3 regions of the Paractinoplanes hotanensis genome follow, and region 1 is predicted to be linked to each of the others. Evidence: riboswitches for the same ligand, from Rfam matches in the RefSeq annotation. Region 1 holds a riboswitch; each other region holds the start of a gene.

What was found. A riboswitch is a leader RNA that binds a small molecule or an ion and turns the genes downstream of it on or off. The one in region 1 is predicted to bind cyclic di-AMP.
Region 2: linked by a shared signal. The riboswitch ahead of LXN57_RS45525 (LysM peptidoglycan-binding domain-containing protein) and the one ahead of LXN57_RS17930 (coiled-coil domain-containing protein) in region 1 are both predicted to bind cyclic di-AMP.
Region 3: linked by a shared signal. The riboswitch ahead of LXN57_RS28475 (C40 family peptidase) and the one ahead of LXN57_RS17930 (coiled-coil domain-containing protein) in region 1 are both predicted to bind cyclic di-AMP.

The regions. Positions count from the first base shown of each region.
Region 1 is NZ_JAMQOL010000022.1:95,727-105,480, forward strand. It holds gene LXN57_RS17925 (coiled-coil domain-containing protein) at 1-992, opposite strand, end outside; cyclic di-AMP (ydaO/yuaA leader) riboswitch at 996-1,128, opposite strand; cyclic di-AMP (ydaO/yuaA leader) riboswitch at 1,340-1,473, shown strand; gene LXN57_RS17930 (coiled-coil domain-containing protein) at 1,477-2,517, shown strand; gene LXN57_RS17935 (ABC transporter ATP-binding protein) at 2,664-3,437, opposite strand; gene LXN57_RS17940 (ABC transporter permease) at 3,430-4,326, opposite strand; gene LXN57_RS17945 (TetR/AcrR family transcriptional regulator) at 4,505-5,107, shown strand; gene LXN57_RS17950 (Atu4866 domain-containing protein) at 5,216-5,569, shown strand; gene LXN57_RS17955 (hypothetical protein) at 5,708-6,256, shown strand; gene LXN57_RS17960 (GGDEF domain-containing protein) at 6,258-7,814, opposite strand; gene LXN57_RS17965 (rhodanese-like domain-containing protein) at 7,870-8,310, opposite strand; gene LXN57_RS17970 (cysteine dioxygenase) at 8,307-8,780, opposite strand; gene LXN57_RS17975 (neprosin family prolyl endopeptidase) at 9,471-9,754, shown strand, end outside.
Region 2 is NZ_JAMQOL010000084.1:15,870-25,623, reverse strand. It holds gene LXN57_RS45530 (WGR domain-containing protein) at 1-1,321, shown strand, start outside; gene LXN57_RS45525 (LysM peptidoglycan-binding domain-containing protein) at 1,460-2,080, opposite strand; cyclic di-AMP (ydaO/yuaA leader) riboswitch at 2,083-2,228, opposite strand; gene LXN57_RS45520 (STAS domain-containing protein) at 2,384-2,737, opposite strand; gene LXN57_RS45515 (PP2C family protein-serine/threonine phosphatase) at 2,734-3,978, opposite strand; gene LXN57_RS45510 (M4 family metallopeptidase) at 4,085-6,298, opposite strand; gene LXN57_RS45505 (universal stress protein) at 6,433-6,864, opposite strand; gene glgX (glycogen debranching protein GlgX) at 7,023-9,128, opposite strand; gene LXN57_RS45495 (hypothetical protein) at 9,202-9,348, opposite strand; gene LXN57_RS45490 (toll/interleukin-1 receptor domain-containing protein) at 9,397-9,754, shown strand, end outside.
Region 3 is NZ_JAMQOL010000041.1:52,696-62,449, forward strand. It holds gene rsmH (16S rRNA (cytosine(1402)-N(4))-methyltransferase RsmH) at 148-1,209, opposite strand; gene mraZ (division/cell wall cluster transcriptional repressor MraZ) at 1,496-1,927, opposite strand; gene LXN57_RS28475 (C40 family peptidase) at 2,485-3,294, opposite strand; cyclic di-AMP (ydaO/yuaA leader) riboswitch at 3,301-3,486, opposite strand; gene LXN57_RS28480 (Mur ligase family protein) at 3,943-5,163, shown strand; gene LXN57_RS28485 (type 1 glutamine amidotransferase) at 5,153-5,863, shown strand; gene LXN57_RS28490 (TVP38/TMEM64 family protein) at 5,913-6,668, shown strand; gene leuS (leucine--tRNA ligase) at 7,093-9,754, opposite strand, start outside.

The DNA.
Region 1 (9,754 bases):
CTTGGCCCGCTGTAGGAACTCCAGCCCCTGGTCGGGAACCAGATCTGCTTGTACCAGATGACGTAATAGATGCCGAGGCGGTCGGCATTACGCACGAGGAATGCCATCAGGTTGTTGCCGTAGGTCTTCATGTCCGCGTTGTGCGCGACCGCGAAGCCCCGATCCTGCAACGACCAGTCGCAGGCCCGGCCCTTCGGGTGTTCGAACGGCCCGCCGTTGCGATGACAGCCGACGAACCGATCGAAGCCGGCCTTCTGCGTTTCCTTCAACATGTGCAGCGTGCGCGCGGTGATGCAGCCGCCGGTCGTCGGGTCGTCGACGTTGCAGGGCAGGCTCGGGAAGCCGCCGTTCGAGTCGCGCGGAGCCGGCGCCGCGGTCGGTGACTCGGCGAGCACGACGCCCTGGGTCAGGCTCTGACCGCCGACCAGGGCGAGGGCCTTGTCCGCGGCCTCTTTCTGCTTGCGCATCACGACCAGGCTGGTCTGCTGCTTCTTGACCTCGGCGTCGAGCGCGGCCTTCTTCGAGTTGACCTGGTCGATCGCCTTGTTCAGCTCGGCCAGCTTGCGGTCCTGAATGGTGTTGATCTCTTCGAGCGAGACGGCCTTCTGCAGGAAGTCGCTCGAGCCCTGGCTGCCCAGCAGGAAGCCGGCCGTGCCGAGGTGGCCGGTGCGGTACTGCTGCGCGGCGATCGCGTTGACCTCGGGCAACAGGGCGAGGCGCCGGCCCTGGGCCACCTTGATCTCGGCGGCCAGCCGCTTCTGCGCCTTCGTCGACCTCGCCACCGCGGCCTTGGCGGCGACGAATTTGCGGTTCGAGGACTCGATGACGTCGTCCAGAGTCGCGTTCTTGGCGACTGAGCCGCCCGCCTCGTCGGGCGTGGCCGAGGAGCCATCAGGCTCGGCGCTCGCCGGGGAAGCGGGTGCGGCCAGGAAAGACAGGGCCACGATCGGCGCCAGGGCAAGCATCAGCCACCGGCGGGGTCGTACGGTCAATGCAGTTCCTTCCGGTAAACCGCCGACCGGGTTAGCTGACGGGTTCGGGACGGAAGCGATCCCTACCGCTTGCGCGGATACACCCCACTGACCTGGTTCCCCGGCTCGCCTCGCGGCGATTGGGCGGTGGCCTGCCGGCACCTCGGGGGCGGTGCCTCGGTGGCAGAACCGGCGGCCAGTTTACCCGAGAGTTCGCTTCGCTTCAGCGCTGCGGAATGGCAAATTTCGTAGTCATGCCAACACATTCCGTAATTCTCGTGACTGATGGTCGTGGTCGAATTGCACTGCGTGCGATAACTGTCGATTGCTCGATGAGTTGGGTATGGTCGGTGGCGGTCCTCACCCCCAGGGGGCCGCCGCCTAATCGCCTTCACGGCGAGCCGGGGAACCAATCTTTCCGGGGTGAATCCGCGCAAGCGGTAGGGATCACTTCCGTCCCGAACCCGTCAGCTAACTCGGTCGGCGGCCGACGGAAGGAACAGGTGTGCGGCACAAGACTGTCCGGCGAAGATTGGCATCGTCATTGGCGTTGCTCATCGCGATCTCCGGCCTCGCGGTCGCGGTGGCCGGTCCGGCCGGCGCGGCCCCCGGCGACAACGGCGACGACGGCGAGGGCGCTCCCAAGTCCCTGATCCAGCAGCTCCAGGCCGCCTCCAAGGGCTTCCTCGAGGCCCAGGAGGCGCTGACCAACTCCCGCAAGCGGCAAACCCAACTGGCCGCGAAGGTCAAGCAGCTCGACGCCGAACTCGGCCCGCGCCAGGCCGCGATCGACGAGATCGTCCAGCAGTCGTACCGCACCGGCCGCCTCGGGCCGATGACCGCGCTGCTCACGGCCAACTCGTCCGGCAGCTTCCTCGATCGGGCCGAGACGCTCGAGACCGTGGCGGTCAAGGAAAACGCCGCTGTGGCCGATCTGAAGGCCAACCGGGACGCGCAGCAGCGGGCCAAGCTCGCCATCGACGCCGAGGTGCGCAACCAGCAGAAGCAGGTCAACCTCATGGCCAAGCGCAAGGTGCAGGCCGAGAACGCGCTGAAGGCGGCGAACGCCGGCGAGGACGCCGACGAGCCGTCGGACAGTCAGGCCAGTTCGAGCAACAAGGCCAGCCCGGCTCCGCGCAACCGGGACGGCTCGCTGTCCGAAGAGGGCTGCACCCGGAAAGACCCCACCACCAGCGGCTGCCTGACGCCCCGCACGCTGCACGCGCTCAAGGAGGCTCAGGCCGACGGGTTCACCCGCTACGTGGCGTGCTTCCGCGAGCAGAACAGCGGCGAGCACCCCAAGGGCCAGGCGTGCGACTTCGCGGCCGAGAAGAACGGCTTCGGCGGGGTCGCGTCGGGCGGTGACAAGACGTACGGCACCCGGCTGGCCAACTACTTCATCAGCAACTCGAGCCGGCTGGGCGTGCTCTACGTCATTTGGTTCAAACGCATCTGGCTGCCGAGCAGTGGCTGGAAGTCGTACTCCCGAGGAAACGGGGACCCTTCCAGCGACCACACGAACCACGTGCACCTCTCGGTGCGGTAACTCTGGCTCCGCTTCGCTCCGCGAGCGAGCGCCTTTGTAGCTGGTGAGATGGGACGCGATTTTCCGCCGTCCGCAAACCCTGCGGCCGTCGAAAAACCGAGCCCCATCTCACCAGCGGCGCTCGCGGGCCTACGCCTCCTACCTACTCACTTGTTGACGTAGGTCTCGTACTCCTTGAGCACGTCGTCGGTCAGGCCGTCGGCCCGGATGACGCCGGATTCCAGCCAGATGGTGCGCTCGCACGTGTCCCGGATCGACTGCTCGCTGTGGCTCACCAGGAAGACCGTGCCGGCCTCCTTGCGCAGGTCGCGGACCCGTTGCTCGCTGCGCTTGCGGAACTTGGCGTCACCGGTGGCCAAGGCCTCGTCGATCAGCAGCACGTCGTGCTTCTTGGCCGCCGCGATCGAGAACCGCAGCCGGGCCGCCATGCCGGACGAGTACGTCTTCATCGGCAGCGAGCTGAAGTCGCCCCGGTCGTTGATGCCGGAGAACTCGATGATGCCGGGCGCCTGCTCCTTGACCTCGGCCGGTGACATGCCCATGGCCAGGCAGCCCAGCTCGACGTTGCGCTCGCCGGACAGGTCGTTCATCAGCGCCGCGTTCACCCCCAGGAGGGATGGCTGGCCGGCCGCGTAGATGCCGCCGCCGCGCTCCACCGGCAGCAGCCCGGCGATCGCCCGCAGCAGCGTCGACTTGCCGGAGCCGTTGGTGCCGATCAGGCCGATCGCCTCGCCCTTGTAGGCCACGAAGCTGACGCCCTTGACCGCGTGCACCTCGCGCACGGCCGCGCTCTTCTTGCCCGTCATGATCCGCTTGAGGCTGGCCAGCGGGCTGTTCGCGCCCGGCGCCACCGAGCCGTAGATGCGGTAGACGATGTTCGCATTGTCCGCGATGACGGTTGGTTGCCGCTGGTCAGCCACGGCCGTAACCCTTCTCTCCGCGCCAGAAGTAGACGTAGCCGCCGAACCCGACAAGCACGGTCCAGATCGCGGCCTGCAGCCACAGCAGCGGTGCCGACGTGGCGAGATCGACGTTCTCCATCAGCGCGTGCCGGACGAGCTCGATGTAGATCAGCATCGGGTTGGACTCGACCAGCGCGAGCTGCCAGCCGTCGATCCGCTCGGCGAAGAACGTGACCGGGTAGAGCACGGCCGAGCCGTACATCCAGATGCGCAGGATGTAGGGGATGAGCTGGCGGATGTCGGTGACCTTGGAGATCAGCCGGGACACGAACAGCGCCAGGCCCGTGTTGAAGATCGTCTGGAGCACGAGGGCCGGGATCAGCAGCAGCCACTGGAGCGTGATCGGCTCGCCGGTGAACAGCACGATCGCGACCAGCACGATCATCGAGGCGATCATGTTGCGCACCTCGACCAGGCTGACCGCGATGGGCAGGCTGGCCCGCGGGAAGTGCAGCGCCCGGATCAGCGCGATGTTGGCGGTGATCGACTGCGAGCCGGCCTGAACCACCGACTGGGTGAAGCCGAAGATGAAGACGCCGGCGCAGAGGTACGCGATGAAGTTGTCGACGTCCTGCTTGGTGTTGATCAGAACACCGAAGATCAGGTAGTAGACGCCGGCGTTGATCAGCGGCGTCAGGAGCTGCCAGACCACGCCCAGCTTGGTGCTGCCCAGCGAAGCGCTCACCTTCGCGTTGGCGAAGGCGGCTATGAAGTGACGGTACGACCACAGATGCCGGGTGTATTCCGGCAGGCGAGGCAGGCGCCCCGCCTTCGTCAGGCCGTGACTCCTGGCCAGCTCGGTGAGCGATGGCCCGGTGTCGGAATCGGCAACCGCCGTCTGAGCCATGGGGTGGTGCTCCGATCTCGTCGGCCCGTGAGGGATACCGGGCCCTGGTTCCTTAGGCGAGAACACTTAAGCAGCATGTCAAGTCGTCGCCGATGGAACGGCTTCGTATCGACGTCCGGAGAGGCTATCCGACCAAACGGCGGAACGCAACCGTTACGTCCTGGCGTATAGTGACCGCGTGGCGACTGGAAAGCGAGCACCTGCCGGGGCGGCCGTGCTGCGGAGCGACATCACTGTCGCCATCCGCGACGCCGTGATGCACGAGCTGGCCGAAGTGGGTTACGGCCGGCTCTCCATCGAGGCCGTGGCCCGCCGGGCCGGCGTCGGTAAAACGGCGATCTACCGGCGCTGGAGCAACAAACTCGAGATGGTGCTCGAGATCGTGTCGGACGTGGCCGGCCGCAGCGTGCCGCTCCCCGACACCGGTAGCTTTGCCGGCGACCTCCAACTGATCATGATGATCGTGAGCCGTGCTCTGCGACACCGGATCGCGTCCCAGATCATTCCCGACCTGATGGCCGAGGCGGCCCGCAACCCGCAGATCGCCGAGACCCTCCAGAAGGCGCTGCGCACCCACCAGCAGGCCGTCGGCGAAAAGCTGGTCGGCTCGGCCGTGACGCGCGGAGAGCTGCCCGAAGGCACCGATCCGGACCTGGCGGTCGACCTGATCCTCGGGCCACTGTACTGGCGTCTGGCCGTCTCGCGCACCAAGCCCGACGGCGCCTACCTCGAGAAGCTCATGGCCGCGGTGACGGCCGCCCTGCGCAGCACGGCGAACTGACGCCCGGCCGCGCGCCGCGTGCAACCGGGTTGCACCGGCCGGTTGCCGCGAGTCGGCCCGGGGGCTGCCGATGGTGAGGGCTCCATGCCCCCTGCCCTCGGAGCCGACATGCACCAGCACGTGGACACCGCCGTTCTGGACGCTACCGCCCTGATCGCGATCGCCATGGGCGGGCAGGCGGCCGAGCAACCCGGCACCTCGGGGCGGAAGCCCACCAGGGTCGCGGTCTCGGCGCCGGTCGGTATCTGGCTCAGCGCGGACGGCACGGTTCGTCTCGATATCAGGACGGACGGAACGTACGCGGGGAAGGTGGCGGGGCGCAAGCGTCGCCCGCAGGGCACTTACGACCTCGCCGGCCGCACCCTGACCCTCAGCGATTATTCCGGCCTGCGAACGCCCGTGTCCGTGGGCGACGAGGTGCTCGAGATGGCCGGCCACCGCCTCGGCCGAGCCGGGTGGTGATCCCGCCGCGCCTGATAGTGCGGGGGACGACCGGCCCGCCCCCACCGGATAGGGGACGACGGGTCCGCCCCGAGGCGAGGGCCGGCCGGCCCTAAGCCCCGGCTCCTCCGCGCCGAACGGAAGTGGGGAGGGGGAGAGATGCGCCGAGTTTCCGTGCTCGCGGTGCTGCCGTTCCTGCTGGGGGCCTGCGGCAGCGGCTCGAGCCCGTCGGCGAGCGCGAGCCCGACGGCCGCACCGGGTGAGGCCTGGGTGAACGTCGAGCCGGGCCGGGCGACGCCCAGCGCGGTGACCCGGCGCAGCGGCACGTTCCCGCCCGCGCTGCCGCCGGTCTCGTTCCTGCCGACCAGCTCGGCCTGCGCGATCGCCTGGAACGAGGACGTCGGACAGGTTCTCATCCCGATGACCGTGACGCCGGGCGCGGGCTCGCTGAAGGTGCAGTGGCCCGCCCGCTACGGCGAGGTCTACCGGGTGGCCGCCGTACCGCAGGAGATCGTCAGCGGGGCCCAGCCGGAGCCGAAGTGGCAGACCGTGACCACCGGCGGTGGATGCACCGGCAGCGCCACCATCAGCGGGCTGAAGCCGGGGGCGCCGTACATCGTCTGGCTCGACGCTCCGGACACCCCGCGCGGCCTCGACAACTCGCGCAGCCTCTACAGCGGCCGCTCGGGGGTCGTGAAGCCGAACTGAGTCAGGACGAGATGGTGTTGCGACCGCTCCACTTGGCCGCGTAGAGGCGGTCGTCGGCCTCGCGGAACAGGGTCTCGCCGGACATGCCCTCGCCCAGGACGGCCAGGCCGACGCTCACGGTGAGGCGGACGCCGGGAACGATGTCGGTGCGGGCGACGGCGGCGCGGATGCGCTCGGCCACCTCGCGTCCGACGGCCAGGTCGCCCTGGAGGAAGACGGTGAACTCGTCGCCGGCGTACCGGACCGGCACGTCTTCGGTGCGGCAGTGCGCGCGCAGGATCCGGGCCACCTCGCGCAGCGCGCGGTCGCCGGTGGCGTGCGAGTACGCGTCGTTGATCGCCTTGAAGTGGTCGACGTCGACGATCAGCAGCACCATCGGGGTCGCCGCCAGGCCGCGGTCGATGCGGTCCATCAGCAGGTCGAAGCGGCGCCGGTTGTCCAGGCCGGTGAGCGGGTCGCGCAGCACCTCGCGTTCCGCCCGTTCGAGCGCCGCCTCGGACTCCTCGCGCTGGCGGGCCTGGCGCAGCATGGCGAGTCGCTGCATGCGCAGCCGCCACAACTCGCGGGTCTGGCCCTCGACCGCATCGAACAGGTCCCGCCCGGCCTGGCCGTCCTCGATGGCCAGCGCGGTCAGCGCCATCTCGAAGCGGATCACCGGCTTCTCGTCGGGACGGGGGCCGAACGCGCACAACTCGCGGGCGGCCACGAACTCGGTGCGGGCCTCGGCCAGCGCTCCCTGCGCGCGCAGGCTGATGCCGAGGGCCAGGTGGGCCATCCGGGCGTACCGGAAATTCTCCGACTGGCGCAGCGGCATCACCGCCTCGCGGGCCAGTTTCTCGGCCGGCACCACGTCGCCCAGCTTGGCCAGCGCGAGGGCGAGCATGGCGGTCGCCACCATGTCGTCGGGGCGCTGCTCGACCTGACGGCGGGTGATCTCGGCGCTGCGCCGCAGCCGGTTCGCACCCTCGTCGTGCCGGCCGACGTGGCTGAGCCGCAGACCCCAGTGCAGCAGGGTCGCCGCGTGCACGAGGCTGAAGTTCGCGTGGGTGATGCTGAGCTTCTCGTAGGTGGCGGCGGCGATCTCGTACATCTCGGCCGCCGTCGCCGCCTCGGCGAACGAGCACAGGGCCGAGATGCGCCGGCCGAAGTCGGTGTAGGGCAGGTCGAGCAGCACGGCCGCCCGGGCCAGATTGCGCATGGCGACGAAATAGCGTCCACGAAGGACGTCGACCTGGGCCAGATCGCAGAGGCACTTGGCCTCGCCGAGGGTCGAGCCGGCGGCCTGGTGCAACCGCAGCAGCCGCTCGCCGAGGTCGGCCGCCTCGATCAGGCGTCCCATATAGAGGTTGGCGTACATCTGCCCCTGCACGAGGAACAGGATGGTGCGGTCGTCGCCGACCGCGTGCGCTATGGCCAGGTAGGCGTCGGCCGCTGCCAGCGCCTCGTGGCCGTGACCGGTGTTGGCCAGGCGGTGCACCCGCTGCGCCAGCAGATGCAGCGGACCGAGCACGGTGACAGGCACCGGCAGCCGTCTACCCGGATCGATCTCGCCGTCCATGGTCCCAGTATCAACACTGGACGGTGCGATCAACTACCGGGTACATCGACTTATCTCACGGTGATTTCTGGGAGAACAGTCGGGGACCCTGGGAAGCACCCGGGATCGTCGGCAGGCCGGCATCGCGCCAGGCGGCGAAACCGCCGGCCAGGTCGGTGGCCCGGTGCAGGCCCAGGTCCTGCAGGGCAGCCGCGGCCAGGCTGCTGGTGTAGCCCTCCTGGCAGGTGACGATGATTTCGAGGTCGTAGCTGTCGGCGAAGGGCAGCCGGGCGTCGCTGCGCGGGTCGAGCCGCCACTCGAGCACGTTGCGCTCGATCACCACGGCGCCCGGGATCTCGCCGAACTGGGCCCGCTGAGCGGCCGGGCGGATGTCGACCAGGACCGCGCCCCGGCTCAGCGCGGCCGCCGTCCGCAGCGGGCCGACCCGGGTCAGGCGGGTCCGCGCGTTGGCGAGGATCTGGTCGATGCTCAGGGAGCCGGCCGGAGCTGCGGTCACCACTGGGCGCCGGCCCGTTCCACCGCGAGCGCTTCGAGGCTCCCGGCGCCGAGGCGGTACTTGGTCATCGTGGTCAGGGCGGGGCCGTAGACGTGGACGCTGACCGCGGGCCGGCGCGAGCGGTTGGTCATGCGGTGGACGTGGTGGCGGCCGAACCGGCGGCCGGCTCCCTCGCCCAGTTCGCGGGAGGTGACGCGGGGCGGGTGGCCGTCGGCCACCGCCACCGTGTCCTCGGTGAGGGTGCCGCCGAAGACATGGAACGCGCCCGCCGAGCCGCCGTGGTCGTGCCACTCGGTGCCCTGACCGGGCAGCCAGGTCAGCAGCCAGACCTCGTGGTCGTCGGCGACGTGCAGCCGGTGGTACCACCGGCCGACCGGATTGAACCGCGGGGCGACCGGCCACTGCTCGGGGGCGGTGGCGAAACGGGCGGCGACGGCGAGATGGTCGGGACGGGTGTCGACGACAGTCACGGGAGCTCCTCGCTTTTTATACATTGCCTATCAGTACCATAGGCTTTGGGTCACATTACCGCCTGGGCGGCCAGGATGGCGGGAAGTCAGCCGATCAGGATCGCGTGGTGTCGGCCACGGCGCGGGGTCTGAGAGCAGCCTGGTGCGGTGGACCGTCCACACCGAATGCCGGTCTTATTCATTACCGATCATTTGATCGAGTCGCCGATAGCAGACATGCCCGAAACGTTCCGAGCCGGATGCTCAAGATCGACAATTAGCGATCCGGATATATCCGGACAGATTGCGAGACATTCCATTGCGCACAGTAGCGGCGGCCGGAAGTCGGCAGTCCGGCTCGCCGGAAGTCGACCGGTCGGTGCGAAACCCGGCCCGGACAAGGGGTTCCTTGCCTCCGGACAGGATCGTGCGGGCGGTGCCACTCGCGAGAGCTGAAAGAAGCTCGCGGGAGTTAGCCTCTTTCTTGACAAAGCCCGAATCAGGCTCTCCGGAGTCATGCCGACACGCTCCGTCAGCGAAATGCGCCGATGTATCACCGGATCGGCTCACCGCCTCAACCGTTAAGGCGGAAATCAAGCTGAGCCGGGGCTCGGCAATCGAGAAAGCTATATGGTGACGTCGCCGCCGAGAACCGGTGCCGGAGGCAGCCTCGCCCCCTCCTCCGAACCCCCGATCAACGAGGACGGACACGTGTTGAAGTCACGCCGCGGTCTCCTAGCCGCCGGCCTAGCGGTTGCCGTGGTCGGCGCCATCGGTGTGGTCTCCACCGTGAGCGCAGGGGCCGACCAGATCGCTACCCCACCCGAGGCGAGTGCGGCTGCGGGGGTTGCCGACGACTCGCCCGACGCTGACGCCGTAGTAGCGGGCGCGGGCCAGGTGCTGCTGCCACCGCCCGTCCTGCCGTGGGGCGATCGCCCCAAGCGGATCAAGAAGGGCCGCAACGGCGTCACCAGCAAGACGCTGCGGGCCGAGGG
Region 2 (9,754 bases), on a different contig from region 1:
ACGCATCGGCGACCGCGGCCAGGTCAAGCAGTCCTCCTACACCACGCCCGACAAGGCCGCGTCCGAGGCGGCGAAGAAGATCGGCGAGAAGGTACGCAAGGGCTACGCGCCCGCCGTGCCGGGCGTGCGGCAGCGCCGCGCCGTCTCACGCCGCGAGATCGTCAGCACCCGCTCCACGGCCACCACCCGCGCGCCCATGCTGTGGCGCTACAAGTCGGGCAGCCCGGCCTTCGGCATCTTCGTCGACGACGACGTGTGCATGGTCGGCAACGAGAGCGGCCTGATCACCACGCTCAGCCACGGCGCCGAGGTGCTCCAGCAGTTCCGCCTGCCCGACGGCGTGAAGTGCCTGGTCGCCGACGACGACTGGATCTACGCGGGCTGCGACGACGGCAACGTCTACGACCTCTCCGGCAAGGTGCCCCGGCTGGCCTACCGCATCGCCGCCGACATCGACATCTACTGGCTCGACATCCACGACGGCGTGCTCGGGGTCTCCGACTCCGGCGGCGGCATCGCCGCCATCGACCACGAGGACGAGTTCCTCTGGCGCCGTCAGGGCCACGGCTCCAGCGCCTGGATGGTCCGCTGCGACACCCGGGCCGTGCACCACGGCCACTCCAAGGGCGTCACCAGCTACGACTGGCGCACCGGGCAGGAGCTGTGGAACACGCGAACCAGCAATGTGCTGTTCGGCTGGCAGGAGGGCGACTCGCTCTACGCCGGCACCGGGCGGCGCCAGGTCGTCCAGCTCGGCAAGAACGGTGTCCACCGCCGGACGTACGAGTGCGACGCCCCCGTCTTCTCCTGCGCCACCGCCGAAAACGGTCGCTACATCTTCGCCGGCGACAGCAGCTCCTCGATCTACTGCTTCGACACCTCGGGCGCCCGCCTGTGGAAGCTGTCCACCGGTTGCGGCTCGGCCTACTCGATGCAATACCACGACGAGCGCCTCTACATCGTCACCACCGACGGATCGCTGTCCTGCATCGACGCGAGCGAGCCGGCCATCCAGGCCGCCGTCGCGGGCACGATCCCCGAGCCGGTCGACGTGAAGGCCCCGCCCCGCATGCCGGCCGTCGTGCCGTCCACAACGGTCGAGGTCGTCCACGACATCGCCGGCGGCGTGGTCGTCGAGTGCATCGAAGAGGGCGGCCGCCTGCGCATCCGCGTGGTCTCGTCCGGCTACCACCAGGATTGGCAGGTCCAGTTCCCCAAGGGCATCCGCGAACGCGGCAGCCGCTACGTCGTGACCGGCGTGCGCGAGGCCGCCCGCGGCGGCTTCTACCGCACCTACGGCGAGATCCGCCGCCTGCTCTGAGCGTGGCCGCACCCACGGCGAGATCCGCCGCCTGCACCGAGCGTGGCCGCACCCACGGCGATGTCGCCGCAGGCTCCGAGCGTGCTCGATCGGCTCCGAGCCGCCCCGGCCCCGCAACCGGGGCCGGGGCGGTAGCGGTCAGAGCGCCAGGCGCTGACCCGGGAAGATCATGTCCGGGCTGTCCAGGATCGACTTGTTCAGCTGGTAAAGGGTCTTCCAGCCGCCCTTGACGTGATTCTTGGCGGCGATCTTGGCCAGGGTGTCGCCGGAGCGGACGACGTAGTGCTTGCCCGTGGCCTTGACCGTCGACTTCTTGGCGGCCGTCGCCTTCTTGGCGGTCGCCGACTTCTTCGCGGTCGCCGACTTCTTCGCGGTCGCCGACTTCTTCGCGGCGGTCGACTTCTTGGCGGCTGCCTTGGCTGCGCCGGCCTTCTTGCCGCAGGTCGGCCAGGCGCCGATGCCCTGGCCCTTCAGCACCTTCTCGGCGATTCTGATCTGCTCGGCCTTGGTGGCCTTGTTCGCGGTCGCGGCGTACTTCGTGCCGCCGTACGCCTTCCACGTGCTGCGGCTGAACTGCAGGCCACCGTAGTAGCCGTTGCCGGTGTTGATGCTCCAGTTGCCACCGGACTCGCACTTGGCGATGGCGTCCCAGTTCACTGCGGCCTGGGCCGGGGAGGCCGGGCCGAGCAGGCTGACCGCGCCGGCGACACCCGCGGCCGCCAGTCCGAGCGCGACACGGGTCTTCTGTGCAAATGCCATGAGAGAGCTACCTCCACGCCTGCGAGGTGAGCTGTCGGGTTCGGGCTGAGGTGCCCGGCCGCACGTGGCGGCTTCACCCCGAGGCGCGCGTCGGCGCGCCGAGGAACGTGTGGTTCCCCCGCTCCATGCCTGGGTTCGTTTCCCTCGGGGCGGCGGCAGGGATTCGGCGTTCCGCCCGGGGCGTCCACGTTCGCGGACCGGCCGACGGTATCCACGCCCGGGCCCGTACGGCCAAGCCCGAAGGGCGGAAGGTGAAAAGGCTCTCAGATCCGCGAATGTCCCGGCGAGTGGCCCGTATCGGCCTTAACCCGCAGGTCGGAGCAGCGCAGCCGCGACCGTCGGGTACAGCGCAAGCATTCGGTCGAGGTTGACGACCTCGACCACCGTCGAGACCGACGGGTGCAGCTCGGCCAGGCGCAGCGAGACGCCCCGGTCCTCGGCCAGCCGGTGCAGCTGGACGAGGATGCGCAGGCCGCTCGAGTCGCAGAACGTCAGGCCGCGCAGGTCGAGCACCAGTCGTTCGACGCCGGAGGCCAGCGCGGCCTCGCCGGCTTCCTCGAGCACGTGAGTGACGTCACGGTCGAGTTCACCGCTCACGGTCAGCACGGTGTCCCGGCCGTCGGCCTTACCGACGGTCACCGTCAGCTGTTCGGTCATGCTGGTTCCTCGATCTCGTCCGGCTGCGTTGCCGTCGGCAGAGTATTCAACGAAGCGGCCGCCGACCACTCGACGAGCACGAGCGTGGCGTCGTCGGCAGGCGGCCGGCCCTGGTGCTCGATGACCGCCCGGGCCAGCCGGCGCACCGTCTCGGGCGCGGGCAGCGCGGCTGCGGCGTTGCGTTCCACCAGGTCGATCATGCGGAACAGGCCGAACCGTTCGCCGCCGGACGTTCGCGCCTCGGTCACGCCGTCGGTGTAGAGCAGCAGCCGGTCGTCCGGCTCGAACGTCTCCTCGGCCACCTCGGCCGCCGCGTCGGGCAAGCCCAGCGGCAGGCGGCGACCGGCCTTGAGCTCGAGCACCGCGCGCCCGCCGCGCAGCACGACCGGGGCCGGATGCCCGGCGTTGAGGTAGCGCAGCCGGCCGGTGTCCAGGTGCAGTTCGGCCAGTACGGCGGTGGCGAAGCGGCTGTCGCGGAACTGCCCGGTCAGCGCGGTGTCGACCGCCCGCGCCTGATCGACCAGTCCCCCGCCGGCCCGCCGGGCCGCCCGGAGCGCGGCCAGCGCGACCGTGCACGTCAGGCCGGCCTCCAGCCCGCGGCCCGCCGCGTCCAGCACCGCGAGCCACATGACACCGTCGTCGACTGCGTAGTCGAATCCGTCCCCGCCCACGTCGTAGCAGGGCTGGAGGACGGCGCTGACCACGGCCCGGTCGAAGCTGGCGGTCAGCGGTGGCAGCGACGCCCACAGCAGCTCGGCGGCGGTCGACATCGGCTGGGACCGGCGGGCCCGTTCCAGGTGGTCGCCGCGCTGCTTCGCGCTGTTCATCAGGTGGCCGACGAGGCCGGCGACCAGTTCACAACGCTCCGGGAAGGCCTCTTCACGGGCCACGGCGGCGTCACCGCCGACGAACTCGATCACGCCGAGGCGGTCGGTGCCGTCGACCATCGGGGTCCACCAGCGGTAGCCGGGCCCGTCGCCGGCCGGAGCGGAGCGGACCCGGGTGAACACCCGGCCCGGCAGGGTGCCGTCGATCGGCAGGACCTCGGGCGCCGGACCCGGCTGCGGCAGGGGGGTCAGCGCCGTCTGCTCGTAGTTGACCACCCAGATGCGGGTGCGGATCCTGAGCCGCGCCATCACCACGTCGAGGGCGGGGGCGACCTCGTCCGGACGCCACAGGTGGGCGCCCGCCAAGATCTGCTGCAGCGCCTCGTACCAGCGCAGGTCGGTCGCTCGATCCATGGCACTCAGCTTATGTCCGCGCGCGCACCGGGCTGAGCCGGTCGGGCGTCGTCCGGAGCGTGCGGGGGACAGCGGTGCCCGCCCGGACGGCGGGCACCGCGATCCGTCACAGCGAGAGGGTCCAGCCGGTCAGGGCGCCGGTGTCGACCGTGGCGGCGTCCTGCACCCGCAGGGTCCAGGTGCCGTCGGCAGTCTCGCCGGCCAGGTTGACCGCGTACGTCCGGTCGATGTTGTCGGTGCTGCCTTCGGCCCGGTTGTGCAGGACGTAGGCCGTGCCGTCGGGGGCGATCAGGCTGACCACCAGGTCACCGATGTAGGTGTGCCGGATGTGCACCTCGACCCCGCTCGTCGCCGACGGCGTGGCGGTGCACCCGTCGATCGTGACGGTGCTGGTCACCGTCGTGTTGTCGGGGATCGGCACGGCCGTGGTGCTGGTGGCGGCGCACCGCGCGCCGCTGTTGACCGTGACCGTCAGGTCCCGCGTCCGGGTGATCGACGGGGCCGTCGCGGTGATCCGGATCGCTCCGCTCGTCCGTGCCGCGGTGGCGTCAGCACTCACTGTGATCGTGGTGGACTCACCGGCCGTGACGGTGGCCGGCTCGAACGAGACGGTCACGCCGGCCGGGGTGGCGCCGGCCGCGAAGGTGATCGGCTCCGCCTCGCCGTTGACCAGCGCGGTGGTCGCCGTGACCGTGGTCGATTCGCCGGGGCCGACGGCAGCGGTCGCCGCCGAGAGAGCCACCGAGAAGTCGTTGCCGGTCGAGCACTCCTCGTCGGCGCCGGCCACGTTCACCGAGGTCCACGCGGCTTGGACCGCCTTGTACTCGGCGCCGCAGAAGCCGTACAGGTCGCTGGCGGCGGACAGCGAATAGGCCCGCGCGGTGTTGCCCGGGGTCGCGGTGCTGACGTAGCCGGTGTTCGAGACGAAGTACGAGTCGAGCGCCCGGAACCAGATCTTCGCGGCCTTCTCCTTGCCGATGCCCACCACCGGGTCGGCCGTGCCGCAGACCGGCGAGGTCCCGTACGGACCGGCCCCGCTGCCCTCGGCCAGGTTGAAGAAGAAGTGGTTGGCCACGCCGGACGAGTAGTGCACGTCGACGCTGCGGGTGCTCGTCGACCAGCAGCCGTGCGAGCGCCCGTCGAGCGTCGGGTTGTACATGTAGCGCAGCGGCGAGCCGTTGCCGTTGATGTCGATCTTCTCGCCGATGTCGTAGTCGCCGGCGTCCGTCGCGCTGTTCGCGTGGAACTCGACCATGCTGCCGAAGATGTCGCTGGTGGCCTCGTTCAGGCCGCCGGACTCGCCGGAGTAGGTCAGGCCGCCCGGCACCACGTTCTCGGTGACGCCGTGCGCCATCTCGTGCCCGGCCACGTCCAGCGCGACCAGCGGCTTGGCGTTGCCGCTGCCGTCGCCGTAGGTCATCTGCGCGCCGTCCCAGAACGCGTTCACGTAGTTGCTGCCGTAGTGGACCCGCGACGGCACGCCCCGCCCGTCGCCGAAGATGCCGTTGCGGCCGTGCACGTCCTTGAAGTAGTCGAAGGTCACCGCGGCGCCGAAGTGCGCGTCGACCGCGGCCGACTGCCGGTCGGCGGCGGCCCCGGTGCCCCAGGTGTTGTCGGCGTCGGTGAAGGTGGTGCAGGCGCCCGACGTACGGTTGTTCATGTCGCAGGTCAGGCCGCCACCGCGGGTGGGATCGACCAGGTTGTACGAGGACCCGGCCGCCGTGGACTCGAGCGCGACCGCGCCGGAATAGATGCTGTTGCCGGTGCCGGCGACGTTCTCGATCTCGTCGTACGAGCCGACGACGGCCCCGGTCAGCGCGTCGGAGATGACGTGGAAGCGCGACGGCGTCTGCTTGTCCGGCTGCCACCCGGTGATCACGGTCTCCCACGACAGCCGGCCGATGCCGCTGGTCGCGTCGACGAAGAGCTCCGGTTTCCCGGCGCCGGTGATGGCGCCCTCGAACTCGCCCTTGGCCGTGGCCGCCGCCCGCTCGGCGCTGACCGACGGCTTGGTGCCCAGGCTGAGGGGCTTGACCAGACCGACCGAGGAGCCCGCGTACGTGCCGTCGGCCTTGGTGCGGATGACCAGATCACCGCCGGCGACGCGCAGGCCGTCGTAGGTGCGGGTGTAGCGGACAGTCCCCTTCTTGCTGCTGTAGACCGTGTACCTGTCCTGACCGGACTTCTTGATCGCCGAACCGGCCTGGTCGAGCAGTGACGAGCCGGGTGTGGCCGGCGCGGCTTGCGCGTTCGTGGTGGTGACCACCAGGCTCCCACTGACCAGGGCGATAGCGCCGGCCAGCGCGACAGCAAATCTCACGTGTTTCCTCCCCACGATCACAGGCATTAATGCCTGTCGATACGTGAGATCATGTCGCGTTTGCCCGCGACAGGGGGGATCGACACACGTAAAACTTAAGTTTCCATTTAGATTCGTCTATGTACGCCCGCGGTTCACCGGACGACGGTCACCGGGCATTTCGCGTACGCGGCCACGTGCTGGCTGACCGAGCCGAGCACCAGTCCGGCGAAGCCCCCGAGGCCGCGATGGCCGACAACGAGCAGGTCGGCGCCCTCGGACTCGTCTATCAGGATCCTGGCGGGGCGGCCCTGGCGGACGTGGGCCTTGACCGGGACCGGCGGGTTCTCGCCGAGCTCCTCCTTGATCACCTGGAGCAGCTCGTCGGCGGTGGTCCGGCTGGGCTCGGGGACCATGCGCTCCGACACGCTGACGCTACCCGCCGGCGGCAGCAGAGTGTGCTCCCAGACGTTGAGCACGAGCAGCCCGGAACCGTGATCTGCGGCTTCGGCCGCGGCCCATGCGAGGGCCTTCCGGCTGCCGGGGGAACCGTCGACGCCGACCACGATCGTCGTCCATTCGCTCATCACGCACCTCCGCTGACGATTACAGGACGGGCGACGCGCGAAAGCAACGCGGCCCGGAGAAACCGCAGACAGGTGCGCGTATCGACATCTCTGGTCGCGTGACCCTGTTCGTCCGGCCAGGAACCCGTGGCCCGGCCGGACGCGGACAGCTGAGTCGCTCAGTACTGGCAGCGCAGCACGAGCATGGCGTGGGCGGGGACCCGTACGCCCTCCTGGGCCTTGACCGTGCCGGCGTTGGCCAGCAGGGGGTCGGCGGTGTCGACGGCGATCTCCCACGCCTGGCCGTAGGCCGGCTCGGGCAGGGTGAACTCGACCTCCTCGGGCGACGGGTTGAACAGCGTCAGGAAGGAGTCGTCGACGATGGCCTCGCCCAGGGCGTCCGACTCGGGGATGCCGTGGCCGTTGAGGAACACCGCCACCGTGCGGGAGGCCTCGGGCGACCAGTCCTCGTCGCGCATGGGCGTGCCGTCCAGCCGCAGCCAGGCGATGTCGGGCAGCTTCGACTCGCCGGCGGGGGCGCCGGTGAAGAAGCGGCGGCGGCGGAAGATCGGGTGCTCGGCCCGCAGGCGGGTCAGTTGCCGGGTGAAGACGGTCTGCACGTCGTGGTGGCGCGCGTCGGCCCAGTCGATCCAGCTGATCTCGTTGTCCTGGGCGTAGACGTTGTTGTTGCCGCCCTGGGTGCGGCCGAGCTCGTCGCCGTGCGCGATCATCGGCACGCCCTGCGACAGCAGCAAGGTCGCCAGGAAGTTGCGCTTCTGCCGTTCGCGCAGCGCGACGACCTCCGAGTCGTCGGTCGGGCCTTCCACGCCACAGTTCCACGACCGGTTGTGGCTCTCCCCGTCGCGGTTGCCCTCACCGTTGGCGTCGTTGTGCTTCTCGTTGTACGAGACCAGGTCGTTCAGCGTGAAGCCGTCGTGCGCGGTCACGAAGTTGATGGACGCGATCGGCCGCCGTCCGTCGATCTCGTACAGGTCGGAACTGCCCGCGAACCGGGACGCGAACTCGCCCAGCGAGGCCGGTTCGCCGCGCCAGAAGTCCCGCACGCTGTCGCGGTACTTGCCGTTCCACTCGGTCCACAACGGCGGGAAGCCGCCGACCTGGTAGCCGCCGTCGCCGACGTCCCACGGCTCGGCGATCAGCTTGACCTGCGAGACGACCGGGTCCTGGTTGACCAGGTCGAAGAAGGCGGCCAGCCGGTTCACCTCGTGGAAGTCGCGGGCCAGCGCGGCGGCCAGGTCGAACCGGAAACCGTCGACGTGCATCTCGGTCACCCAGTAGCGCAACGAGTCCATGATGAGCCGCAACGACTCGTGGTGGCGCACGTTGAGGCTGTTCCCGGTGCCGGTGGTGTCGTAGTAGTACTGCTTGTCGTCGTTGACGAGCCGGTAGTACGCCGGGTTGTCGATGCCCTTGAACGACAGCGTGGGGCCCATGTGGTTGCCCTCGGCGGTGTGGTTGTAGACCACGTCGAGGATCACCTCGATGCCCGCCGCGTGCAGCGCCTTGACCATCGACTTGAACTCCTGCACCTGCCCGCCGCGGCCGCCGAAGGACGCGTAGTCGTTGTGCGGCGCGAAGAAGCCGATGGTGTTGTAGCCCCAGTAGTTGCGCAGGCCACGCTCGACCAGGTTGCTGTCGTGCACGAACTGGTGCACCGGCATCAGTTCGACCGCTGTGACACCCAGCTCCTTGAAGTGCTTGATCATCGCCGGGTGAGCCAGGCCGGAGTAGGTGCCCCGGACGTCCTCGGGGATCCGCGGGTTGTGTTCGGTCATGCCCTTGACGTGCGCCTCGTAGATGACCGTCTGATGGAACGGGATGCGCAGCGGCCGGTCGTTGGCCCAGTCGAAGTACGGGTTCACGACCACCGACTTCATCGCGTACGGGGCCGAGTCGTCGTCGTTGTAGGCGTCGGGATCGCCGAACCGGTACGAGAACAACGCCTCGTTCCAGTCGTTGTGTCCCTCGATGGCCTTCGCGTACGGGTCGAGCAACAGCTTGCTGGGATTGCAGCGCAGCCCGGCGCCCGGGTCGTACGGACCGTGCACGCGGTAGCCGTAGCGCTGCCCCGGCACGATCCGCGGCAGATACCCGTGCCACACCATCGCCTCCCGCTCGGGCAGGTCGATGCGCGTCTCGGTGCCGTCGTCGTCGAACAGGCACAGCTCGACGCGCTCGGCGACTTCCGAGAACAGGGCGAAGTTCGTGCCGCCGCCGTCGTAGGAGGCGCCGAGCGGGTACGGCGAACCAGGCCAGATCATCATGGTGCGGCTACTCGTCTCTCTCAGGGTCGGACAGACTCGTTTACCCAGTTCGAGCCGGATCAGACCGAGTCCTTCACCACTCCAGGGTGATCTCGAGCGCCTGGGACGGGACGATCGGGTCGTCCACGTCGACAACCGCCAGCAACCGCACGGACAGCCATGTGATGCCGGCGACTGTTGTAGGTTCATCATCCTGGCCGACAACACTGGAAGTGGTCATGCCTCGCCGGTCTCAGCGCGCTGGCCGGCTCGGATACGGGGTGACGGTTTGTCCAGACGAGTCTTCATCTCCTACGCACACCAGGAAAAGCACGACGACGTCGTACGCGAGCTCTGGGCATTCCTACGTGCGAACGGCATCGACGCACGCCTGGACATGGTGGCCGCGGGTCAGCGGCAAGACTGGGCCCTGTGGACCGCAGATCAGATCCGTGAGGCAGATGTCGTGCTCTGCGTTGCTTCCGACCTGTACCGACAGCGAGCGGAGGGCCGATCAGGACCGGACCACGGCCGCGGCGTGCAGTGGGAGGCCCGGCTGGTGCGCGACGCGTTCTACGCCACACAGGACGATCTTCAGAAATTTGTGCCGGTCGTCCTACCGGGTCAGACTCTCGCCGGAGTTCCGG
Region 3 (9,754 bases), on a different contig from region 1:
CGGCACCGGTGAATCGCCGCGCCCCCCGGCCGGCGTTTCCCGGAGCGTCCGCATCGCGGCTCACACCCGTCGTGTCGCGGCGCCCGGTGGTCGGACGCTGCGGATCCGCGGTCCGGCCCCCCGACCGCGGCGCCTGGTTGCGCTCGCTCATGCTTCCCCCTCCCCCTCTTCACGTGCCCCCGGGCGTAACCGCCCTTGTCCCCCGTGCGTTGTAGACAGTCGGGGCCGTTCGCGGGCGGCCCCGGTAGTTCCGTCGTGCCGATCGAGGCGCTCGACCGCGCGCAGCTTCACCGAAGCCGCTCGCGGGTTCTCCGCGACCTCCTGCTCGCTGGGCGGTTCTGACCCCCTTGTCAGCAGCCGCAGCGTCGGACCCGTCCCGGGCAGTTCGACCGGCAGGTCGACCGGCCCGGTGCTGCGCGTCCTCGCGGTGAGGGCGCGCTTGACGATCCGGTCCTCCAAAGATTGGTAGCTCATCACCACAAGGCGCCCTTTCGGCGCCAACGCGTCCAAAGCCGCCGGGATGGCCGCTTCGAGCGTGGCGAGCTCGCCATTTACCTCAATACGTAGCGCTTGAAACGTTCTTTTCGCGGGATTTCCACCCGTTCGCCGCGCGGCGGCCGGGATCGACTCCTTGACCAGCTCGGCCAGTCGCGCCGTCGAGGTGATCCGGCCCTTCTGGCGCTCGCGGACGATCGACGAGACAACGCGGGTGGCGAACTTCTCCTCGCCGTACTGGCGCAGGATGCGCACCAGCACCCCCGGCTCGTACTCGTTGACGACCTGCTCGGCCGTGAAGCCCGTCGTCTGGTCCATCCGCATGTCGAGCGGAGCGTCCTGGGCGTACGCGAAGCCGCGGTCCGCCTCGTCGAGCTGCAACGACGACACACCGAGGTCGAACAGTCCGCTGTGGAACTCGGTGAGGTCGAGTTCCTCGAGCACCCGCGGCAACTCGTCGTAGACCGCGTGCACCAGGCGCATGCGGCCGGCGTACCGGGCCAGGCGATGACCGGCGTGGGTCAGCGCCTCGGTGTCGCGGTCGAGCCCGACCAGCACAACCTCGGGAAATCGCTCGAGGACGGCCTCGGCGTGACCGCCCAGGCCCAGCGTGAAATCGACGTGCACGGCGCCCGGCAGCTCGAGGGCCGGGGTGAGCAGCTCGAGGCAACGCTCGAGCAGCACCGGCACGTGCGTGCCGCGAAGCTCCCCCATGTCGACCCCCACTCGCTGTCACGCGCGCCCGCCGGCACCGACCTGCCGGTTGTCTCTCACACCGCCGCGTCCGTCACCGTTCCGCGACGCTTCCCGGACGCCCGTCCGTACCGCCAGATCCCCATCCGCTCGTGCCCGGGTGCTCGCCCGTTGCCATCGGGCTCGCCCTGGGCCGTACACGCGCCTGGCGCCGGGGAAGAGGCGCCAGGTGCGGGAGCGGCTGGAGATCTCGCAGTACGGAAAACGCGACGTCCGGGCCTTCGCGGGCCCAGCCGAGTGCCACGCCTCACAGTCCGCCCGGCAGCACCCCCTCTTCGATGTCGGCGAACTCGTCCTCGCTCGCCGCGAGGTAGTCCTCCCAGGACTGCTTGTCCCAGATCTCGACACGGGTGCTGGCCCCGATCACCACGAGCTCACGGTCGAGACCCGCATAGCCCCGCAGGTGCGCCGGGATGGTGACCCGGCCCTGCTTGTCGGGGATCTCGTCGTGCGCGCTGGCGAAGAAGACCCGGCCGTAAGCCCGGGCCGCCTTGTTCGTGACCGGCGCTTCCCGCAGCTGACCGGCGATGCGCTGGAATTCCGGCATCGGGAAGACGTACAAGCAGCGTTCCTGCCCCTTGGTGATCACGACGCCTCCCGCCAGCTCATCTCGGAACTTCGCCGGAAGGATCAGCCGCCCCTTGTCATCGAGGCGTGGGGTGTGCGTGCCGAGGAACATCGGCGCCCACCCCCTGCCCCCGGGCGGTTCGCGGTCCGCCTGTCAACTCGGGTCGGCAGGTCGCTCAGGTGAGGTTCGCCATCGGCCCTGCCACTGTGCTCCACTCTACTCCACTTCCCTCCACCCGCAAGCGGAATGGACGGGGTCGCGAAGGTTGCTCGCACACGAAACCCCAGCTCAGGGAGGGGGGTGCCGAGTGGAGGGCGAGACCATGATCAACCCCGTCCGGTTTCCGACATCCTCCAGCGCGCCCGCTGAGAATCGTGACGAACACGCCCAAAGCCGCCAGACAAGAAACCTGTCAACCCACCCGGGGGAGGAAAGTGGAGGACCGCGGGGCGGATGGTGGGCGCCAGGCAGTGAGCGGTGGACCCCGGGGCGGATGGTGGGGCGCCGGGCAGTGAGCGGTGGACCGCGGGCCGGGTAGTGGAGCGCCGCACGGGCCACTCGCATATATAAGGACAGCCCGGCCGGCTGTGCCGGTCGGGCTGTCCTTGACAGCAAGGGCGCGACCGAACCGGTCGCGCCCCGCTGAGTTGCTGATCCGTGCCCGGTTGTCAGACCAGACGGCGGACCACGTAGTTGGAGCCGTACATCTTGCGCTTCGAGACGCGCGCGCCCGTGTGCGGCGAGTCGTACATGTAGCCGCTGCCGGCATAGATGCCGACGTGCGACCCGTACGAGCCGCTCCGGAAGACGATCAGGTCGCCGATCTGCTTCTTGCTCTTGGCGACCGACTTGCCGTACTTCTGCTGCAGGTTCGCCTTGTGCGGCAGCTTCTTGCCGATCGTCTTCTTGTAGACGTACATCGTGTAGCCCGAGCAGTCGAAGCGCGTGGGGCCGGCCGCACCGAACTTGTACAGCGAACCGACGTGCCTCTTCGCCTCGTTGATGATCTTGTTGCCGTTCGGCACGACGCTCACATACGTCTTGCCGCCCGTCAACGAGGCGAACTTCGCGGATCCGGCGTAGACGGCGCGCAGGTAGCCGCTGGTGCCAGGCTTGAACGAGAGCGCGACCGAGCCGCTGCTGCCCAGGTTCTTCGACGTCTGGTTGACCCACTTGCCCTTGCGGAACGCCTGCAGGCGCACCGTGCCGGACGTGACGACCTTGCCGTTGACCGGGTTGATGTACTTGGCGGTCACCTTGACACTCTTGCCGGACTTGACCTTCCGGGTGGAGTACGAGGTCTTGACCACGGGCTTGACCTTCGCCGAGGCAGCCGCCGCCATGATGGGGGTGACGGTGGCGGCGCTGGCCGGCGAGGCTGCGACCAGCTGGCCGGCGCAAAGGCAGAGACCCAGTGACAGTGCGATGGTGCCGGCGCCACGCATGCGGCGGCCACGGCTCGAACTGTGTTCGTGCACGGTAGAGATATCCCTCCGGCACGCCTGCGAGGTTAGCTGTCGGGTTCGGGCGGGAAGGCTGCCCGGTCACCGTTAGGCGACTTCACCCCAAGGTCTTCTCCGTGGTCGCCACCGGAGCGGGTGGCGCGGAGAGGACCAGAATTGGGTCCCCCGTCCCTGCCCCCGTATGCCTGTGTTGGTCGTACATGGTGCTCGGGTGGTCGCGTCGACCGGCCCGGGGCAGGGCTCGGCGTGAACCAGGTCGTCGCGAGTCGGGCAGCGGGTGCCGCCGGCCAGACCTTGCTACCCGAATTTCTCGAAGGTTGCAGTATCCGCTTTCGTCACTGAGAGTGTTTGGCATATCGACCACTGTCCGATTTGTTACCAGGCGACGATAAATGCCATAACGAGGAGTGATCGACAAATCACTACCGGTCTACAGTTACGGGTGAATCAGAACACATAATTCTTCGCCACCATCGGGGTGACGGTCGCCCGATATTCACTCTTCCGCTGTTCAAACCTTTCTCACCGGCCAAAATGGGGTGGGCCGAACGGCCGATCTCGATGGCTGTCCGGAGCGTCCGCCCCGGGACGCTGAAATCGGACTCTCGGCAACTCGACGTAACCTGCCGTTCCGGTACCCTCGTCGCCGTGACGGACGGGAAAATGCCCCTGCGCGCCAAGGTCGCGACCTCCGTGTCGAAGACCGCGGCCGCGCTCTCCAGGGCTGCGGGACGCGGCGACGGCTCGGTCATCGGCGGCTGGATCGGCCTCAAGATCGATCCGGAGCTGCTGACCCACCTGGCCGCCGGCCGGGCGATCGCGCTCGTGTCCGGCACCAACGGCAAGACGACCACCACCCGGCTCGCGGCGGCCGCGCTCGGGGTGCTCGGCCCGGTGGCCACCAACTCCTTCGGCGCCAACATGCCCACCGGGCACACGTCGGCGCTGGCCAAGGCGGGCGCCACACCGTTCGCCGTGCTCGAGGTCGACGAGCACTACCTGGCCCGGGTGATCGACGAGACCAACCCGCGCGTGGTGGCGCTGCTCAACCTCTCGCGCGACCAGCTCGACCGGGCCAAAGAGGTCGCGATGATGGCGCAGATGTGGCGCACCGCGCTGGCCGGCCACCCCGACGTCTCGGTGGTGGCCAACGCCGACGACCCGATGGTGGTCTGGGCCGCGCAGGGCTCCTCGCACATCACCTGGTTCAGCGCCGGCCAGCGCTGGCTCGACGACTCCTTCGTCTGCCCCGAGAGCGGCCACCCGATCGAGCGCGCCAACGGCGACTGGTGGTGCACCGGTTGCCCGCTGCGCCGCCCGCAGGCGCAGTGGCGGGTCGAGGACGACGGCGTGGTCGACCCGCGCGGTGACTGGCACCTGGTGAAGCTGCAGCTGCCGGGCACGGTGAACATCGGCAACGCGGCGACCGCGCTGGCCGTGGCGGCCGAGTTCGGGGTCCGCCCGATCGAGGCGCTCCCCCGGCTCTCGACGGTGGCCTCGATCGCCGGGCGCTACGCCCAGGTCGACCGGGACGGCCGCAACATCCGCCTGCTGCTGGCCAAGAACCCGGCCAGCTGGCTCGAGGCGTTCGACATGGCCGAGCAGGCGCCCACGCTGCTCTCCATCAACGCGCGGGACCCCGACGGGTTCGACACCTCGTGGCTGTACGACGTCGACTTCTCGCCCCTGCACAACCGCCCGGTGCTGATCACCGGCGACCGGGCGTTCGACCTCGCCGTACGCCTCGAAGTGAACGGAATCCCGTTCCGGCACGTGTTGAGTTTCGAGGAGGCGATCCGGTCGGTCCCGATGGGGCGCCTCGAGGTGATCGCCAACTACACGGCGTTCCAGGACATCCGAGCGGAGTTGGACCGTGTCAACTGAGGCCCTACGCATCGTCTGGATCTTCCCGGACCTGCTGTCGACCTACGGCGACCGCGGCAACCTGCTGATCCTGGCCCGGCGCGCGGCGATGCGCGGCATCCCGGTCGAGACCTACTCCGTGCGCTCCGACCAGCCGATGCCTTCGACGGCCGACATCTATCTGATCGGCGGCGGCGAGGACGGCCCGCAGGCTCTGGCGGCTCAGCGCCTGATCAACGACGGCGGTCTGCACCGCGCGGTCAACCAGGGCGCAGCCGTGCTGGCCATCTGCGCGGGTTACCAGTTGTTCGGTCACTCGTTCTTCGCCAAGGGTGCCAAATGCCCCGGGCTGGGCCTGCTCGACCTGCACTCCGACCGGGGCGAGACCCGCGCGGTCGGCGAGATCCGCGGCGACATCGACCCCCGGCTGGGGCTGCCCCCGCTGAGCGGTTTCGAGAATCACGGCGGCCGCACCCACCTGGGTCCGGGCGTCGCCCCGCTCGCCCGGGTGACGGCCGGTATTGGCAATGACGGGCAGACCGAGGGAGCATGGCACGGGAAGATACTCGGCACGTACTCCCACGGGCCCGCTCTCGCTCGCAACCCAGCTATAGCCGATCTGCTACTGCGTTGGGCGACAGGCGCGGATAGTCTTTCCCCGGTCGACGACACCTGGCCCGACAAACTGCGAGCGGAACGACTCGCCGCCGCCGGCGCCTGATCCTGACCTGCATGATCCTGACCCGACGAGCATTGGGCGGTAACCCTGCATGACTGACATCCTGATCGCCCCGCGGGGCGCACAGCCCGCGCTGGACTCTCAGGTTCCTCAGCCTTCGCAGCAGCACTCCGCCACCTCGATGGGCTGGAAGCGGCGTCTGATCCGCTTCGGCATCCTCGGTCTGGTGGTGGCCACTGTGGCCGTCGCTGCCGCCGTCCTGCCGCTTCAGGACATCGCCGACCAGTTCGCCCGGCTGGGCCCCGCCGCCGCCGTCGTCATGGCCGTCGTGGGTGGCCTGCTCCTGTCCGTCCTGGTTCCCCGCACCGCCATCACGCTGGCCTGCGGTGCGGTGCTGGGTGCGGCCACGGGCGCCGCGACCGCCCTGGCGGCCGCGGTGATCGCGGCGGCTGCCACCTACTACGCCGGCCGCTGGGTCGGCCGGGGCGCTCTTTCGGCCCGTACGGGCGGCCGGCTCGAGCGTCTCGACGGCTGGCTCAACCGTCGCGGCCTGTCGGCGGTGCTGCTGGTCCGCTTCCTGCCGCTGGCCCCGTTCGGCCTGATCGGCTACGCCTACGGCACCACCAGCGTCTGCCGCAAGCGCTACCTGCTCGGCACCACGCTGGCCTCGATCCCGTCGGCCGTCTCGTACGCCGTGATCGGCGCCGCGGTGGTGCGCCCGGGCGAGATGAGCCCCCTGTCGCTGGCTCCGGCCCTGATCGGCTTCACCCTGACGACGTCGATCATCATCTGGTGGAAGCGCTCCGCCAAGAAGGCCGCCGCCACGGCCGCCCCCGCGACCGCCTGACCAACAGCCACAACGGGCAGCGCCCACGATCAGCATCAAAGCCGAACCCGCCGGTACTCCACCGGCGGGTTCTCGCTTGTCCCGGGCACGAGATTCCCGGCAGCACTCCACTCCCCGGCGGCTCACGACTTTCTGAGGTGCAACTCGTCCGGGGGCACGACCTCCCCGGGCTGCGACACGACTTTCCAGGGCTGCGACCGTCCGGGCGCACAACTTTCCTGGGCTGCAACGCGTCTGGGGGCGGCCTGCCGGGCCAACAGGCTGCGCCTCGGCCCAGACCGGTCCGCACGTAGCCCGTACGGAATGAGAAGCGCAAGGAAAAACCCGCCGTGACCAGCACGGCGGGTTTGCCTTCAAGGACCAGCACGGCGGGTTTGCCTTTGATGGCCGGCACGGCGGGTTTGCTCTTGCAGCAAGGAGCGGGTCAGACGACTACGCTCACCAGCCGCCCGCTCACGACGATGACCTTCTTCGGCGGACGCCCGGCCAGAGCCTCCACCACCGACGCCAGAGCCGCCTCGCGCACCTCCGCCTCGGCGGCGGTGGGTGACACCTCGACGCGCGCCTTGACCTTGCCGTTCACCTGCACCGGATAGGTGATCGACTCGGCCTTCAGCTGCTCCGGGTCGGCCACCGGGAACGGCGCGTAGGCCAGCGTGCCCGCGTGGCCCAGCTTGGCCCACAGCTCCTCGGCCAGGTGCGGCGCGAACGGCGACAGCATCAGCACCAGGGGCTCGACCGCCTCGCGGGACACCGTGGGCAGCGGGGTCAGCGTGTTGGTCAGCTCGATCAGCTTGGCGATGGCCGTGTTGAAGCGCAGCTCGTCCAGGTCCTCGCTGACGCCGGCGATGGTGCGGTGCAGGTGCTTGCGCACCGCCGGCTCCAGCGGCTCGTCGCTGACCCGGGGCGCCCCGGACTCCTCGTCGACCACCAGGCGCCACACGCGCTGCAGGAAGCGCTGCGACCCCACGACGGCGCGGGTCTCCCACGGGCGCGAGACGTCCAGTGGGCCCATCGCCATCTCGTACACCCGGAAGGTGTCGGCGCCGTACTGCTCGCACATCTCGTCGGGCGTGACGACGTTCTTCAGCGACTTGCCCATCTTGCCGTACTCGCGGATGACCTCGACGCCGTTGAACAGGTACTTGCCGTCGCGCTCGGTGACCTCCTCGGCGGGCACGATGACGCCGCGGGCGTCGCGGTACGCGTAGGCCTGGATGTAGCCCTGGTTGAACAGCTTACGGAACGGCTCGAACGACGAGACGTGGCCCAGGTCGTACAGCACCTTGTGCCAGAAGCGGGCGTACAGCAGGTGCAGCACCGCGTGCTCGACGCCGCCGACGTACAGGTCGACGCCGCCGCAGTCGCCGTCGCGCTGCGGGCCCATCCAGTAGGCCTCGTTGTCGGGATCGACCAGGGCCTTCTCGTTGTTCGGGTCCAGGTAGCGCAGCTCGTACCAGCAGGAGCCGGCCCACTGCGGCATGGTGTTGGTCTCGCGGGTGTACGACTTCAGGCCGTCACCCAGGTCCAGCTCGACGTTGACCCAGTCCTTCTTGCGCGACAGCGGGGTCTCGGGCTCGCTGTTCGCGTCGTCCGGGTCGAAGGTGCGCGGCGAGAAGTCGTCGACGTCGGGCAGCACGACCGGCAGCATCGAGTCGGGCAGCGCGACCGGCAGGCCGGTCTCGTCGTAGACGATCGGGAACGGCTCGCCCCAGTAGCGCTGCCGGCTGAACAGCCAGTCGCGCAGGCGGAACGTGGTCGCGCCGCGGCCGTGGCCGTGCTGCTCCAGCCAGGTGATCATGTCGGCCTTGGCCTCGACGACGCCCTTGCCGTCCAGCCAGTCGCTGTTGATCGCCACGCCGTCGCCGGTGTACGCGCCCTCGAAGTCCTCCGGGGCCTGCACCGTACGGATGATCGGCAGCTCGAAGACCTCGGCGAACGCCCAGTCCCGCTCGTCCTGGCCGGGCACCGCCATGATCGCGCCGGTGCCGTAGCCGGCCAGCACGTAGTCGGCGATGAAGACCGGGATGCTCGCGCCGTTGACCGGGTTGGTCGCGTACGCGCCGGTGAAGACGCCGGTCTTCTCCTTGCCCTCGGTGCGCTGCTCGTCGGTCTTGGCCGCGGCCTCGGCCCGGTACGCAGCGATCGCCTCGGCCGGGGAACCGTGCCCGCCGGTCCACTTGCCGTTCGTCGACGACGGCCACGCGGCCGGCGTGATCCGGTCGACCAGCTCGTGCTCGGGCGCCAGCACCATGTACGTCGCCCCGAACAGGGTGTCGGGCCGCGTGGTGAAGACGGTGATCTTGTCGTCGCCGACCGGGAAGTCGACGTGGGCGCCCCGCGATCGGCCGATCCAGTTGCGCTGCATCATCTTGACCGGCTCGGGCCAGTCCAGCGTGTCCAGGTCTTCGACCAGCCGGTCGCCGAACGCGGTGATCCGCATCATCCACTGCTTCAGGCTGCGCTGGAAGACCGGGAAGTTGCCGCGCTCGCTGCGTCCGTCGGGCGTGACCTCCTCGTTGGCCAGCACCGTGCCCAGGCCGGGGCACCAGTTGACCGGCGCCTCGCTGACGTAGGCCAGGCGGTGGTCGTCGATCAGCCGGCGGCGCTCGACGGGCGACAGCTCGGCCCAGCTCTTCCCGGGCGCCGGGCGGGTGCCCGCCTCGAACTCGCTGATCAGCGCCGAGATCGGCCGGGCCTTGCGCACCTGGGGGTCGTACCAGGAGTTGAAGACCTGCAGGAAGATCCACTGCGTCCACCGGTAGTAGTCCGGGTCGGTGGTCGAGAACGAGCGCCGGTCGTCGTAGGCCAGGCCCAGGCGGCGCAGCTGGTTCTTGTAGCGCTCGACGTTGGCCGCCGTGGTGACCGCCGGGTGGGTGCCGGTCTGCACCGCGTACTGCTCGGCGGGCAGGCCGAACGCGTCGAAGCCCATCGGGTGCAGCACGTTGAAGCCGGCCATCCGCTTGTAGCGGGTGTAACTGTCGGTGCCGATGTAGCCGAGCGGGTGACCCACGTGCAGGCCCGCACCCGACGGGTACGGGAACATGTCCTGGACGTGCAGCTTGGGCGCCCCGGCCCGCGGGTGC